3 regions of the Arthrobacter sp. NPDC058097 genome follow, and region 1 is predicted to be linked to each of the others. Evidence: riboswitches for the same ligand, from Rfam matches in the RefSeq annotation. Region 1 holds a riboswitch; each other region holds the start of a gene.
The links. Region 1 has a riboswitch for cyclic di-AMP ahead of ACFVTE_RS00300 (hypothetical protein). Riboswitches for the same ligand answer to the same signal wherever they lie in the genome.
Positions count from the first base shown of each region.

Region 2: another riboswitch for cyclic di-AMP. It lies ahead of ACFVTE_RS15775 (M23 family metallopeptidase); the one in region 1 lies ahead of ACFVTE_RS00300 (hypothetical protein).
Region 3: another riboswitch for cyclic di-AMP. It lies ahead of ACFVTE_RS17740 (LysM peptidoglycan-binding domain-containing protein); the one in region 1 lies ahead of ACFVTE_RS00300 (hypothetical protein).

Region 1 is NZ_JBHVSZ010000001.1:57,553-62,471, reverse strand. Features, by position in the region: gene ACFVTE_RS00310 (glycosyltransferase family 39 protein) at 1-675, opposite strand, end outside; gene ACFVTE_RS00305 (glycosyltransferase) at 672-2,165, opposite strand; gene ACFVTE_RS00300 (hypothetical protein) at 2,402-3,235, opposite strand; cyclic di-AMP (ydaO/yuaA leader) riboswitch at 3,241-3,404, opposite strand; gene ACFVTE_RS00295 (ATP-binding protein) at 3,499-4,919, opposite strand, start outside.
Region 2 is NZ_JBHVSZ010000008.1:279,313-284,231, forward strand. Features, by position in the region: gene ACFVTE_RS15765 (NlpC/P60 family protein) at 108-899, opposite strand; gene ACFVTE_RS15770 (C40 family peptidase) at 1,002-1,712, opposite strand; cyclic di-AMP (ydaO/yuaA leader) riboswitch at 1,765-1,958, opposite strand; gene ACFVTE_RS15775 (M23 family metallopeptidase) at 2,071-2,895, opposite strand; cyclic di-AMP (ydaO/yuaA leader) riboswitch at 2,907-3,149, opposite strand; gene ACFVTE_RS15780 (metal-dependent transcriptional regulator) at 3,360-4,055, opposite strand; gene serC (phosphoserine transaminase) at 4,400-4,919, shown strand, end outside.
Region 3 is NZ_JBHVSZ010000010.1:137,639-142,557, reverse strand. Features, by position in the region: gene ACFVTE_RS17750 (purine-cytosine permease family protein) at 1-1,406, opposite strand, end outside; gene ACFVTE_RS17745 (YybH family protein) at 1,403-1,828, opposite strand; gene ACFVTE_RS17740 (LysM peptidoglycan-binding domain-containing protein) at 2,075-3,040, opposite strand; cyclic di-AMP (ydaO/yuaA leader) riboswitch at 3,044-3,244, opposite strand; gene ACFVTE_RS17735 (NAD(P)(+) transhydrogenase (Re/Si-specific) subunit beta) at 3,355-4,728, opposite strand; gene ACFVTE_RS17730 (NAD(P) transhydrogenase subunit alpha) at 4,725-4,919, opposite strand, start outside.

The DNA.
Region 1 (4,919 bases):
CACCGCGCCCGCCGCCGCCAGCCACTTCCAGCCGGCCTTTTCAATGGCCCGGGTGGTCAGGTAGGCGGCCAGCACCAGGCACAGGGTGAGCAGCGCGTCCGGGTTGTTGAACCGGAACATGAGTGCGGCCACCGGGGTCAGCGCCAGCACTCCGCCGGAGAGCAGACCCGCCGCGGGGCCGGAGATTCGTTTGACCGTGAGGTAGAGGAGTCCGACGGCGGCCACGCCCATGAGTGCCTGCGGCACCAGCATGCTCAGCGGCGAGAAGCCGAACACCCGGCCCACGAGGGCCGGAATCCACAGCGCCGCCGGGGGCTTGTCCACGGTGATCGCGTTGCCGGCGTCGAGGGAGCCGAACAGCAGCGCCGTCCAGTCCTTGGTGCCTGCCTGGATGGCTGCCGCGTAAAAGGAGTTGGCGTATCCGGTGGCTTCGAGGTTCCACAGGTAGAGCACCGCGGTGAACGCCAGCAGGGCCGAGGCCGAGGGCCGGATCCAGCGGGGCTGGTTTCCCAGCAGCAGCCGGGATGCCCTGCCGGCCCGGCGGCTCCGCTGCGGCACGGCTTCGTGGCTGGCCCGATCGTCGGACCCAGCCGGCACGGGGTGCGCGGCGCCTACCGACCCGTGCCGCTGGGTATGGTCCGTAGTCTGGTTTGGGGGAGTGGCGGTGGTGCTCATGACTGTGCCGTTTCTGTGGTCGGGTCGAATGCCTGCGGGAGGGATGCCTCGGACGCGGCAGGATCTGCGGGAGCGTTGGTGGTGGACGCGGCAGGGTCTGCGGGAGCGTTGATGGTGGACGGGGCAGGGTCTGCGGGGACTGGCCGCCGCCGGAAGACCCACAGCCGGAACAGCAGGAACTTCACGGCCGTGGCCGCGAGGTTCGAGCCGGTGACGGTCGCGAGCTCAAGCCAGCGGTCCGGCGTCGTGCCTCCCGGCAGTGCGCCGCTGTGGACCAGGGCGAGCGCGCCGGAGGTAAGGGCGAGCCCGATCCCGAAAACCAGCAGCCCTTCAAAGTGGTGGCGGGCAACACCGGTGGTGCCGGCGATGCCGAACGTGAAGCGCCGGTTCGCGGCGGTGTTGGCCACGGCCGTGCTGAGCAGGGCCAGCAGATTGGCCAGCTGCGGGTCCACCAGGTTGCGGCAGAGATAGAAGAGGACCAGATACGCCAGGGTGGAGGCCACGCCGATGGTGCCGAACCGCACCAGCTGGCCGAACAGGCTGCCGCCCGGACTCTGCTCCTGGCTGCGTGAGGCGGCGGGAAGGGGGCCGCGGGCCAACGCAGCGCGGAGTTGGGCGACCGGGATGCGGCCGGTGACCATGTCCTTGCTGAGCCGGGCCATGCCCCGCATATCGGCGAGGGCCGTCTGGACGATGTCCACGCTGGAGTTCGGGTCGTCGGTCCAGTCCACCGGCACTTCGTGGACGCGGAGGCCGCACCGTTCGGCGAGGACCAGGAGTTCGGTGTCGAAGAACCAGGCGGTGTCCACGGTGTGCGGCAGGATCCGCCGGGCGATGTCGGCGCGGATGGCCTTGAAACCGCACTGCGCATCGCTGAAGTGGGCGCCCATCAGGGACTGCAGCATGAAGTTGTAGCTGCGGGAGATGAATTCGCGCTTCGGCCCGCGGACCACCCGGGAGCTGCGGGTCAGCCGCGTGCCGATGGCCAGGTCGGAGTGGCCGGAGATCAGCGGGGCCAGGAGCGGACCCAGTGCGGCCAGGTCGGTGGAGAGGTCCACGTCCATGTAGGCCAGGACCGGCGACGGTGAAGCCAGCCAGACTTTCCGCAGGGCGTTGCCGCGGCCCTTCTCCTCGAGGTGCACCACGGTGACCTCGCGGAGTTCCCGGGCCACGCGTTCGGCGGCGTTGAGCGTGCCGTCGGTGCTCGCGTTGTCCGCAACGGTGATGCGGAACGGGTGCGGGAACGTGCCGCGCAGGTAGGCGTGGAGCCGGCGCAGGCACTCCTCCAGGTCGCGCTCCTCGTTGTAGACCGGGATGGTCACGTCCAGCACCGGTGCCGCGGTGGAGGTGTCGATGGGCGACCGCCGCGTCTGCCTGATGAGGGTCTGCACCGGGGCGTGTCCGGCCGCGACGGCGCCATGGAGCGGGTGTGGCTGGGTGTGCAGCGGTGGGTGCGGCTGGGGTCCGGAGGCCTGGTCAGTGATGGTCATGCATCAACAGTGGCGGCCGCTGTTATGAGGGTTTTAGGGCCTAGCTGTGTGGGGGCTGTGGAAGTGTTTCTGCAGGTGATTGCCGCATTTCTGCACCACTTTGCCCGCCGCGGGAAGCGTGTGGACAGCAAAAGGGCCCCGGATCCTGGCGGATCCGGGGCCCTTGGCGCTTAGGCCGGGCACCCTAAAGCGGTGCAGAAATGCTCGCCGTCAGCCGGTCCGGCCGCGGCAACCGGTCAGTACCAGTTGTGGGCGAGGTGCCAGTCCAGGGCGCCGCACGGGGAGCCGTAGCGCTCCTTGATGTAGTCCAGGCCCCAGTTGATCTGGGTGCGGTAGTTGGTGCGGTAGTCCGCTCCGGCGGTCGCCATCTTCTCGGCGGGCAGTGACTGGACGATGCCGTAGGCGCCGCTGCTCGCGTTGGTGGCCGTCGTGCGCCATTCCGATTCCTTGGTCCAGAGCCGCTTCAGGCACTGCATCTGGTCTGCGGACCAGCCGAAGGAACCCAGCTTGCTGGCCGCGTAGGCCTGGGCACCGGCGGGATCGTTCAGGGCAACAGGCGCAGCAGCCTTCGCGGGGGCAACCTTGGCGGCCACCTTGACGGCGGGCGCGGGGGCGGCCTTGGCAACCGGAGCGGCCTTCGGTGCAGCTTTGGTGACCGCCTTCGGGGCAGCAGCCTTGGTGGCCTTGGGGGCCGCAGCCTTGGGGGCCGCAGCCTTGGCGGTGGGCTTGGTGGCGGACTGCGGAGCGACGGACGCTGCGGACGGGGCCGGCAGGGCGGAGATCAGCGTCTTGTCAAAGCTCAGCGTCTGCCCGGCGTCGGCGGTGGCTGCGGTCGTCTGGGCCGCCGTAGGCGCAGCCTGGTCGGCCGCGTGGCCTGCGGCGCCGACGCCAACGAGCACGGCGGCGGCGGTGGTCAGGACGGCTGCCCGGCGGCCGAAGGACGGAAGGCCTGCAGCGAAGCGGCCAAGTGCAGTCTTGGGCTGGGCCGGCTCTGCGCGGTGGCGTGAAATCGTGCTGCCAGGCTTGTGCGAGGCGCGTTCAGGGCGCGCCTGAGTCATAAATTCAGACATGGTGGATTGCCTCTCAACACCTGCGGAGTTAGCTGTCGGGTTCGGATGAGGTCATCCGGCCGCACGGAAAATTCACGTGTCGGCTTCACCCCAAGGGCTGATGCGGAAAGCCCGGGACTCTGGTTCCCCCGCCTCTGCCTGATCTAGCGGAATCCGGGAAGCGGCAGAGCTGGGCGTCAATCCGGACATGCGGCTCTAGTGGCGGCCGCACCATATCGACGGTACAGGAGGCTTTTGATTAAGTCACATTTAGGTAACGGGAATCACGACGACGGCGCGGTGCCTTGCGCGGGCAGGCGGACGGCAAATTCCGTCCGGCCGGGCCGGGAGGTGACCTCCACCGTGCCGCCGTGCGCTTGCACGATGGACTGCACGATGGACAGGCCCAGGCCGCTGGTTCCCTCCGCCGAGGCGGTGCCCGGTTCTCCGTGCGAAGCCCCTGATTCTCCCCGCGAATCCGCGGTACGGAGGGCCATTGCGCCACCGGCCGCAGAGGCTTTCGCTGCCGCGGCCGCCGGCGCCAGGGGCGACTGCGCCGGCGTCGCACGTGAGGCGTCTGCGCGGGCGAAGCGCGCGAAGACCTTGTCCACGAATTCGGGAGGGATGCCGGCGCCGTCGTCCGTGACAGTAATCACAGCGCTGCCGTCGGCCGAGCGCATCACGCCGGTGGTCACCGTGGTGCCCGGCGGGGTGTGCTTGCGGGCATTGGAGAGCAGGTTCACGAGGACCTGGTGCAGCTGGGAGGCATCGCCCCGGAGGGACACCGGTTCCTCGGGAAGGTCGAGGTGCCACGCCCGGTCCGGTGCCATGACTTTTTCGTCGCTGACGGTCTCGATCACCAGCTGCGTGAGGTCAACGTCGCTTAGCTTGAGCGGCTGGCCCTCATCGAGCCGGGCAAGCAGCAGGAGGTCCTCCACCAGGGCGGTCATGCGCTCCGACTGGCTCTGCACGCGGGCCAGCGAGCGCTGGCCGTCCGGGGTGAACTTTTCGGTCATGCGCATCAGCTCGGTGTAGCCGCGGATGGCCGTGAGCGGTGTCCGGAGCTCGTGTGAGGCGTCCGCCACGAACTGCCGCACCTTCATTTCGCTTTCCTGACGGGCCTCCAGCGCGTTGGAGACGTTGTCCAGCATCTGGTTCAGGGCGTGCCCGACGCTGCCCACTTCGGTTCCGGGGTGGGCGTTCGACGGCGGGACGCGGACGGCGAGTGCCACCTCACCGGCGTCCAGCGGCAGGCGCGACACCTGCGTGGCCACCTCGGAGAGCTGCTCCAGCGGCTTCATGGTGCGGCGGATGAGCACCGTCCCGGCCAGGCCGATCAGCACGAGTCCGCCCAGCGAGACGATGGTGATGGTCCAGACCAGTGACGTCAGGGTGCTCTGCTTGTCTGCCAGGGGAAGCCCGGTGACCATGACGTCGCCGTAGGGTGTCTGGGCGGCAACAAGACGGTAGGCCCCGGTGGACAGGGTGCGGTCGACGGGGATGCCGTCGCGGCGGAGCTCCAGAAGGGTCTGGTTGTCTGCGGCCGAGAGTGTTTTGCGGGTGGCGTCGGAAGCGAGGAACCCGGCGCTGACTTCCCCCGACTGGATCCTGGCCACGAGGGTGCCCACCCGCTGGCCCCGGCCTTCGAGGGGATCAGGCTTGTTGCCCGCGGATCCGAGCGGTGGCCGGCCAAAGTCCCGGGCCC
Region 2 (4,919 bases), on a different contig from region 1:
ATCGAACACAAGCATCGTCATGGCGTGTCACCAGAAATTCATGCGGGCGCAAGCAAAAAAGGACCCCCGCCAGCTGGCGGGGGTCCTTCCGTAACGCTTGGGGTGTCTTAGCCGCCGACGCGGATGAAGACGGGGCCGGAGCCGACGTTCACGCTGAACAGCGCGGTGGTTCCGCCGTTCCAGCCGCCGTGGACGGCCTGGCCGTTACCGACGTACACAGCGATGTGGGCCAGGCCCATGCCGCCGTTCTGGTAGTAGGCGAGGTCGCCCGGCTGAGCTTCAGCAGCGCTCACGGTGCGGCCGAGGGACAGGTAGCCTGCCGGCCAGCCGTGGTAGTGGATGCCCACGGCGGCGAGTGCGTTGGTGGCCAGCGCGGTGCAGTCCTGGGAGACGCCCAGCTGCGCGTAGGCAGCAGCGGCGATGGCAGCACCCTTGCCGCTGGCGGCAGTGGTCTTCGGCGCTGCCGGGGCAGCGGTCTGGACGGCGGCGGTAGCCTGGACAGCCGGCGCGGCTTCAGCAACCGGAGCAGCCTCTTCGGCGGGAGCGGCTTCCTGGACCTTGACAACAGGCTTCGGGGCCTCGACGACGGGAGCCGGGGTGGTGGAGACAGCAGGCTTCTCATAGGAGATGGCGATGCTGGAAGCGGCCGAGATGGTGGCCGGCGCCGCAGCGGACTGGACTTCCAGCGTGGAAGCCGGAGCGGATTCGCGCTGAACGTTGGTCTCAGCAGCGTTGGCGGCGATGCCGCTGGTCAGGACAAGACCGGAAGCAGCAGCGATAACTGCGGCCTGGCGGCCCATGCCACCGGCGTTGTCGCCGACGGCCTTGGCAATGACAGCCAGCGAGCTGGTCTTGGTGACCTCGGCGCGGTGCCGTGCAATGGTCGCACGTGTAGTCATTAAAATTTCTCTCTTTCGTGTTCCACGGACCGCGGTAGCAGGACGTGGGTTATCGACGCGCCGGCATCTTGGGGGTAAGCCGGCCCGCCTCGAATCGGATTCTTAGCGAAGGGTGTAAAAAGCGGACGTGCCCGTAGCGGACACCGCGTGCAGGAGAGTGCCCTGCGAAGGGTTCAGCGCGCTGATCATCATGCCGTTGCCGACGTAGATGCCCACGTGGGCGCCGCCGTTCTGCATGACCAGGTCACCGGGAGCAGGCGTGGAGGTGGGCTTCATGGCGTTCCACGCGTTGACGCGGGGAATGCTGATGCCTGCCTGTGCGTAAACCCACTGGGTGAAGCCGGAGCAGTCCCAGCCACTGGGGGTGGTGCCGCCCCAGACGTAGGGGCTGCCGATGCCGGTGTACGCGATTGCTGCCAGTCCGGAAGCTGCGGCGGAGGCCGCACCATCGGTGGACTTGGCGGTGACGGCCTGGGCCGCACCGGCGCTCTCGTCGCTGGCCTGGCCTGCGGTGGCCGTCTGGCTCTCATCGTTCGACTGCGGAGCGATGGTTTCGGCGACCGGGGCTGCCACTGTTGTGACGGCAGGACGCTCGAAGGAGACAGTGGCGGTGGGTGCGGCGGTCACAGCAAGCTGCGCGGCCTGTGATCCGGTCTCCGAGGAGGCGGAAACACCAATGTTGGCGTCGGCCGCGTTGGCAGGCATGCCAACGCTCAGGATGAGTCCTGAAGCAGCTGCGATAACAGCTGCCTGGCGACCTACTGTGCCGGCATTGGCGCTAACCGCCTTGGACACGGAGTCCAACGGGTTCATACGAACCGTTTGCGCGCGGTGGCGCGCGGCATTGTGGCGTGAAGACACGAAGGTAGCCTCTCCCAATGCCTGCGAGGTGAGCTGTCGGATTCGGATGGGAGTCACCCGGCCGCTCCGCTTCCTGGGAAGCTTTGCGACTTAACCCCAAGGTCTTCTTGCGAAGACCAAAATTGGTTCCCCCGCCCCTGCCAGACGATGTAATGCGAACGGACCTTGAGCGGTGGCAGAGTTAGGCAATCCACTCAAGAGCGTCAACTTCGGAAAAGTTGACGCGGTTTAGACGGTACAGCAGTTCGGAGCCAATGTCACATTCAGGTCACGGCGTGTCACAGGAATGAGAGTGCTCACTCGACTTGGCTCAGAGCCAGCCGGTGGGATCAACGACGTCCCCGTTGACCATCACCTCGAAGTGGAGGTGGCAGCCGGTGGAGGCGCCTGTGGTCCCGCTGAGGGCGATAACTTCGCCCCGGGTGACCTTCTGGCCAACCTGGACGCTGGAGGACGACAGGTGGTTGTACGTGGTCTCCAGGCCATTGCCGTGATCGATCACCACGCGGTTGCCTCCGCCGTACGGGTGCCAGCCCGAGAAGGTGACCTTGCCGCTGGCCGCGGCAAGCACCTCGGTGCCGCACTGTGCAGCGAAGTCCTGGCCGCGGTGGAACTCGCCGGCGCCGCCGGTGATCGGGCTGACCCGGTAACCGAACGGCGAGGACTTGACCAGCGTGGTCAGCGGCCCGCCCAGGGTGCCCGCCGAGGCCGCACGGCTGATGCTGCCGGCCGACTGGGCACTCAGGAGCTGCTTTAGCTTTCCGTCCGGGTCACCGGTGGTGGAGACGGACGTGCGGCTGAAGTCGATCTTTGCTGCCGCCTCCGCCGAAACCTTCGGCTGGGCCGGTGAGGCAGCGGAAGCAGACGCCGCTCCCTGCTGCTCGCCGGCAGCGAGGACAGGACTGGTGGCGGGGACAGTAACAGTCAGCAGGAGGCCGGTAGCCGCAAGGGCAACGCCGGCTTTCTGCCCGACGCCACTGGCCGAGGCGAAATCCGTAACCTGCCGGAACGGACCCCTCCGGCGGCGGCGCGCTTCGCGCTGGGCGTCCCGGGGACGGTCCGCGGCGGCGGCCTCCGCAAGGCGCGGCTCCGGAGCGGGACCAGTCGCGCGGCGGCGGCCCCGGGCATTCTGCATGGACAAGTACTGTTTCCTCTCTGGATAGCCTGCGAAGTTAGCTGTCGGATTCGGGTCAGAGAGTTCAGACCCGGTCCGCCATAACAAGCCGTTCCGGCACAGGGGTATCCCGGGAGGATTCCTTAGGCGGAAAAGACTTGCTGCTGCGGACTTCACCCCAAGGCTGTTCGAAACAGCCGGTTGTGGTTCCCCCGCCCCTGCCAGTGGGTGACTCGTGCTGCTGATCTGCTGGCAGGGTTCGGCTCCAGATCAGGTAACGCTTTTGTATCGGCGTTGCCGTTTAACTATAGGCGATTAAAGAGCACGGTAATAATTCCGTTATATTCATTGTGCAAAAGTGGTAGGTCATCCTGCCTGCAGATGTCAGACAGGCTGTGGCTTCCGCCCCGCTTCGCCACTCAGTCGCCTACCGCCCGCGTCAAGGGACCCCCGGCAAGGGACAGCAGGGAGGCGCCCCAGGGGAACTAGTCCAGGCTCACGAAGACGTGCGCAGCAACTTCCGGCGGCAGCTCAAGGGCGCCCTCGAACCCGGGTACGCGGACAGAGATGTACTCCCCCACGCGTTCGAGCGAGACGGCGGCGCCGGGCCGGATCCCGCCTTCATCCAGCTGGAGCAGCAGCTCCGGCTCCACCTGGATGGGTTCTGCCAGGCGGCTGACGGTGACCTTGGATTCGGGGCCGTAGCCGGTCATGGCGTCGAGCAGGTTCACCACGCCGTCGGAGAACGGACGGGCAGGCTGCCCGCCGAGTGCTGCCAGGCCGGGAATCGGGTTGCCATAGGGAGATTCGGTGGGGTGGCCGAGCATTTCGTAGATCCTGCGCTCCACGCGCTCACTCATGACGTGTTCCCACCGGCAGGCCTCGTCGTGGACGTAGGCCCAGTCAAGGCCGATGACGTCGGCGAGGAGGCGCTCGGCGAGCCGGTGCTTGCGCATCACCTCGGTGGCGCGCTTCCGGCCCACTTCGGTCAGTTCCAGGTGGCGGTCACCGGAGACGACGACGAGGCCGTCGCGTTCCATCCGGCCGATGGTCTGCGAGACAGTGGGGCCCGAGTGGCGGAGGCGTTCGGCGATGCGTGCCCGAAGCGCCACGATGTTCTCTTCCTCCAGCTCCAGAATGGTGCGAAGGTACATCTCCGTGGTGTCGATCAGATCCGTCATTCAGCTCAGCTCCTCGAGCACAGTATTTGTGTCCGTCCCACCGTACCGCGGGCCCGTCGCACCGGGATCCGGCAAGCTGCAGCGGCGGTCCTGTATGACGGCGGCGCAGCACCGGCTGTCTGCCCGTACGTCCAGTGCCAGCTTAGCCTATTTTGAATTAGTCCGGATAATTCGCCGGCCTGTGACGGGCACCATCTCAATGACTGGACTATGACGGGGGCGTGTTCCCGCGGTATCCGCGCTTCGGGCAGAATAAGGAGGGTTTCGTGGCGGTCATGGTTGCCTGCTGGCCATCGCCCCGACCCAGCCGAACCGCACTTTCCATGCCGAAAATTGGAGCCATTGTGAGCGACACCAGCATCACTATTCCCGCAAACCTCCTGCCCAAGGACGGACGGTTCGGCGCCGGTCCCTCCAAGGTCAGGCCCGAGCAGATCGAGGCACTCTCCGCAGCAGCCACGACGCTCCTTGGCACCTCGCACCGCCAGGCCCCCGTGAAGAACCTCGTAGGTTCCGTCCGCGAAGGCCTCAGCACCTTCTTCCGTGCCCCCGAAGGCTACGAAGTGGTCCTCGGCGTCGGCGGTTCCACCGCATTCTGGGACGTTGCCAGCTTCGGTCTGGTGGAAGAGAAGGCACAGCACCTGTCCTTCGGCGAGTTCGGCTCCAAGTTTGCCGCGGCCACGAACAAGGCGCCGTTCCTTGCCGAATCCTCCATCATCAAGTCCGAGCCCGGCACCTGCCCGGCCCCCAGGGCCGAGGCCGGCGTTGACGTGTACGCCTGGCCGCAGAACGAGACCTCAACCGGTGTTGCCGCGCCCGTCCAGCGGGTCAACGGCGCCGATGAGGGCGCACTGGTGCTGGTCG
Region 3 (4,919 bases), on a different contig from region 1:
ACTGCCGCCAGGCCGATCGAAACGGGGATGCTCAGATCCACTCCGGCGGCGAGATTGCCAAGCGCGCCGACGAACTGGTTCGGAACGTTCACGAACATGATGCCCATAACCGCAGAGAAGATCCAGACGCCCATCGCACGCCAGTTCCACCCGCGGTTGAACCAGTACCGGCCGCCCACCTGGCGGCGGTTGAAGACCTGGAGCGAGTCGGCGTCGTACCAGCCGCGGCGTGTCACGTACCCGATCATCATCATGATCATCCACGGAGCAGTACAGGTGATGATGAGCACCGCGAAGGTGGAGATGCTCTGCACAATGTTGAAGGCGAAGCGGCCCACAAAGATGAAGACGATCGCGATGGACCCGATGAACAGCGTGGCCTGCACGCGGGAGAACCGGGGAAAGACGCTGGAGAAGTCCAGGCCTGTTCCGTAGAGCGCGGTGGTGCCGGTGGACATTCCGCCTACCAGGGCAATGAGGCATACCGGCAGGAAGTACCAGGCCGGGGAAACGGCCAGGAGGCCGCCCACGTAGTCAGAGTTTTCAAAGAACGACGGCGCCTCCGTGGCAATGATGGTGGCCGTGACCAGCCCGAAGCCAAACGGCACGAGAGTGACGACCTGGGCGAGAAAGGCGGCAGCCATGACTTTTCGCTTTGGCGTCTCAGCCGGGATGTATCGGGACCAGTCGCCCAGGAAGGCGCCGAAGGAGATCGGGTTGGACATGACGATCAGCGCCGATCCTATGAAGGACGGCCAGAACAGCGCGTTGGTGGCAGCATCCGCCGCCTGCCCGAACGTCCCGGCGTAGGAAGCATCGAACGAACCCGCGAATGCAAAGATGCCGAGCAGGAAGAGCAGGGATGCGGCGACCACCGCAATCTTGTTGACCCAGAGCATGAAACGGAACCCATAGATGCACACGGTGAGGATCAGGACAGCAAAGACGCCGTAGGCGAGGCTTAGCGTCACGGCGTTTTGGGGCAGCCCGACCAGGCGGTTCGCGCCCCCTACCAGCGCGTCCCCTGAGCTCCACACGGAGATGGAGAAGAAAGCGAACGCGGTCAGGAGTGACAGGAAGGACCCCACGACACGGCCGTGCACGCCCAGGTGCCCGGAGGACGAGACGGCATTGTTCATCCCATTGGTCGGGCCGAAAACAGCCATCGGGCACAGAATCAGGCCGCCGACGACGACGCCCAGGACAGTGGCCAGCAGTGCGTCCTTGAAGGACAGCCCAAAGAGAATGGGAAAGGATCCCAGGACTACCGTGGCGAACGTGTTTGCACCACCGAACACCAGCCGGAAGAGGTCCAGCGGTTTCGCCGTCCTGTCGGCAGCGGGAATCGGTTCGATGCCGTGCTTTTCGACTTCGGTCACTGCAGGGGCTTTGGAATCGTTGGTCATGAGATCGCCTTCTGGCTGGCAGGCGCCGGAGAAAGATGCTCGTGGACGGCGAGCACGCTGCCTGTCTTCGTCCTGGTGAAAATGATGGTCTCCCTCTCGTGAAGGGTTTCTTTGGTGCCGGCAACGTCGATCACGGTTTCGACATCGTGGCTGAACACGGCGCTGTCGCCGGCGATCTGAATGTACGCGTTGGAGCTGGCGCATTCTGCAACCCGCCAGCCGTCCTCCACCCAGTTCTGCCACAGGTCGCGGTATTCCCCGCGCGAGGTGAGGCGGTTCGGTTCGGAATGGAAGATGAAGGTCGCATCGGGCGCGAAGCAGTCGAAGTACCCGTCTGTATCGGTGGCCGCGAAGGCGGTCATCAGCTTCTTCGCTGCTGCCTCAATCTCGGCGGTGGTCATGGCGGTGGTGATCAGGTCCACGGGAACTCACTCTCGGCGGTGCTTGCAAATGCTTCAGCCGTGACGTGCTCCAGCTCACATCCGGTCAGGCTGCCAGTAAACCCGACATGGTATCCAGCGGTCAACAATTGTTGCTTGACAGTGACTTTTGTTTCGCGCGCGCCGGCACCCGGCAGCCGGCAGCTACTGAAACGCAACAGCGGCGGGTGCCTATGCACCCGCCGCTGTTGTTTGAACCGCCCCGCCTGTGAGGCGTCTGCGCTCTGTCTATGCGTTGACCCGCACGTAAGTGGAGCCGGTGAGCCAGGAGGCCGGGTGCACGATGGTTTCGTTGACACCGTTCATGCCGCTGCTGATCGCCTGGCCACCGCCGATGTACACGCCGACGTGTCCGCCGCTGATCATCAGGTCCCCGGGCTGCGGGGACGAAACGGGTGTGCCGTACTGGTAGAACTGCGCGGGCGCGAGGTCGCCGACGGACTTGCCGACGGACCGCAGGGCCTGTTCCACCAGGACGGTGCAGTCCTGGGTGGCACCGAGCTGCGCCCGGGCCGAGGCCACAATGGCCGCGCCCACGCCGCTGGCTGCCGGGGTGGTTGCCGGGGTGGTTGCCGCTGCCGGGGTAATTGACGCGGAGGCGTTGTAGATTCCCATGCCGGTGGGCTGGGGGGCCGCCGGGGCCGCCGGGGCTGCCGGAACAGCCGGAGCCGCGGGAACCTCGGGCACTGCGGGTGCTGCCGGCGCTGCAGGTACTGCGGGGGCTGCAGCAGCGCCGGGTCCCGGAATGAGGATCTGGTCGCCGGGGTAAATGACCGAGGCCAGGGTCAGGCCGTTCTCTGCGAGCAACGCATCGAGACTGACGCCGTGGCGTGCCGCGATGGCGCCCAAGGTATCACCGGGCACTACGGTGTGCGATGCTCCGGCCACAGCAGATCCGGCGTCTGCCGGTGCGGCCTGGGCCGGTGCGGCGAGCGCCTGGCCGGCGACTGACTGCACGGCAGCTCCGGCCGGGGCCGTGGCGGACTGGGCGGCGCCGGCCGGAGTCTCTGGCGCGTAAGCACCTGCGTGGGCAGGTGCCCCGGCACCGAAGAGGAGACCGGAAGCGACGGCGGCCGCGGCCGCCGGCTTGGCGACCGAGGCGGCATTGGACTTCAGCGAATACTGCAGGCCCTGCAGGGCGATGGACGTCGTCGGGGTGGCGCGATGGCGCGCGGGCGTGGACTTACGTGACATGGTGATGTGCCTCTCCCATGCCTGCGGGGTTAGCTGTCGGGTTCGGGTGGGAGTCACCCGGTCCTGCCCGCTGCTGGGCGGTGCGTCTGGACTTAACCCCTAGGCCTTGATGCGCAAGGCCGGTACTAACGTGGTTCCCCCGTCCCTGCCAGTTGTCATTGCGAACGGATCCCGGTCAGTGGCAGGGCTCGGCATTCTGCCCGGGAATGCCCTGAGCGGAACCAGGGCACCGGCCGAGGTTATCGCACCTCGGCACCAAAAGTCACATTTCGGTAACGGCTGCCGTCTGGAAGAAGGTTAGAGAAAGCAACACCCTACAGGGCCTTCACCGCACCCAGCACCTTGGTCAGGGATTCCTTGGCATCGCCAAACAGCAGCGTGGTCTGCGGCTCGAACATAAGGTCGTTCTCGATCCCGGCGAACCCTGGCCGCATGGAGCGCTTGAGGAAGACCACCTGGCGCGCGTCCGCCACCTCGAGGATCGGCATCCCGTAGATGGGCGAGCCGGCGGTGGTCTTCGCGGCGGGGTTCACCACGTCGTTCGCGCCCACCACCAGCGCGACGTCGGCGGTGCGGAATTCGGAGTTGATCTCGCCCATTTCCTTGAGTGATTCGTAGGGCACATTGGCCTCGGCGAGGAGCACGTTCATGTGCCCGGGCATGCGGCCCGCCACGGGATGGATGGCGAAGTCCACCCTGATTCCCCGGGTTTCCAATGCCTGCGCCAGCTCGGCAGCGGTGTGCTGTCCCTGCGCCACGGCCAGCCCGTAGCCGGGAACGATGATCACGCGCTGCGCGTAGCCGAGCAGCACCGCCACGTCCTCCGGGCTGGACGAGCGGACCGGACGGTCGCTGACGGCGGTGGATCCCGCCGTCGAACCTCCCCGGAACGCGCCGAACAGGATGCCGGCCACACTGCGGCCCATGGCCGCGGCCATCGCGCGGGTGAGGATGGTGCCCGACGCGCCCACCAGCGTCCCGGCCACCACCAGGAGCACGTTCCCCAGCACCAGTCCGGACGCGGCAACTGCGAGGCCGGTGAACGCGTTGAGGAGGGAGATGACGATCGGCACGTCGGCGCCGCCCACCGGCAACACGAGCAGCACGCCGGCCACCAGGCCCAGCAGCAGGAGCAGCAGCGCCAGCACGAGCGACCCGCCCAGCACGACGGCGGCCGCGGCACCGACGGCGGCGAGCAGCACCGCCCCCATGAGCACCGGCAGCCCGGGGAACACCACGGGGCGGGTGGTCATGAGCTCCTGCAGCTTCGCGAACGTCACGGCTGAGCCGGCGAAGGAGACTGCCCCGACCAGCAGGGTGAAGACGACGGCGACGCGCACCCAGGCGTCCTCCGCATGCGGCAGTTCCAGCAGCGCAACGAGTGCGGCCGCGCCGCCGCCCACCCCGTTGAACAGGGCAACGAGCTGCGGCATCTGGGTCATCTTGACGCGTCTGGCCACGGGGGCGGCCACACCGGAGCCCACGGCGATGGCGCCGAGGATCAGGGGGACGTTGTCCAGCCGGGTTGAGAAAAAGACGGTGACGACGGCGATCAGCGCACCAAACGCGCCGATGAGGTTGCCGCGGCGGGCGGTGCGCGGCGAGTTCAGGCCCTTCAGCGCCAGGATGAAGAAGACGGCCGCCGCGAGGTAGAGCAGGGCGGTGACGTTGGCGTCGAGGAGGGTCACCGCTTGGCCTCCTTGTTCTCCCTGGTTTCACTCTGGGTTTCATTCGGGGCAGCTTTGGCCGGTTGATCCGGTTTGCGGCCGCGGAACATCTCGAGCATGCGGTCGGTCACGACGAAGCCGCCCACCAGGTTCGCCGTGGCAAGAACGACGGCGAGCAGCGCCACCGCCAGGACCCAGGGGTGCGTGGCCTG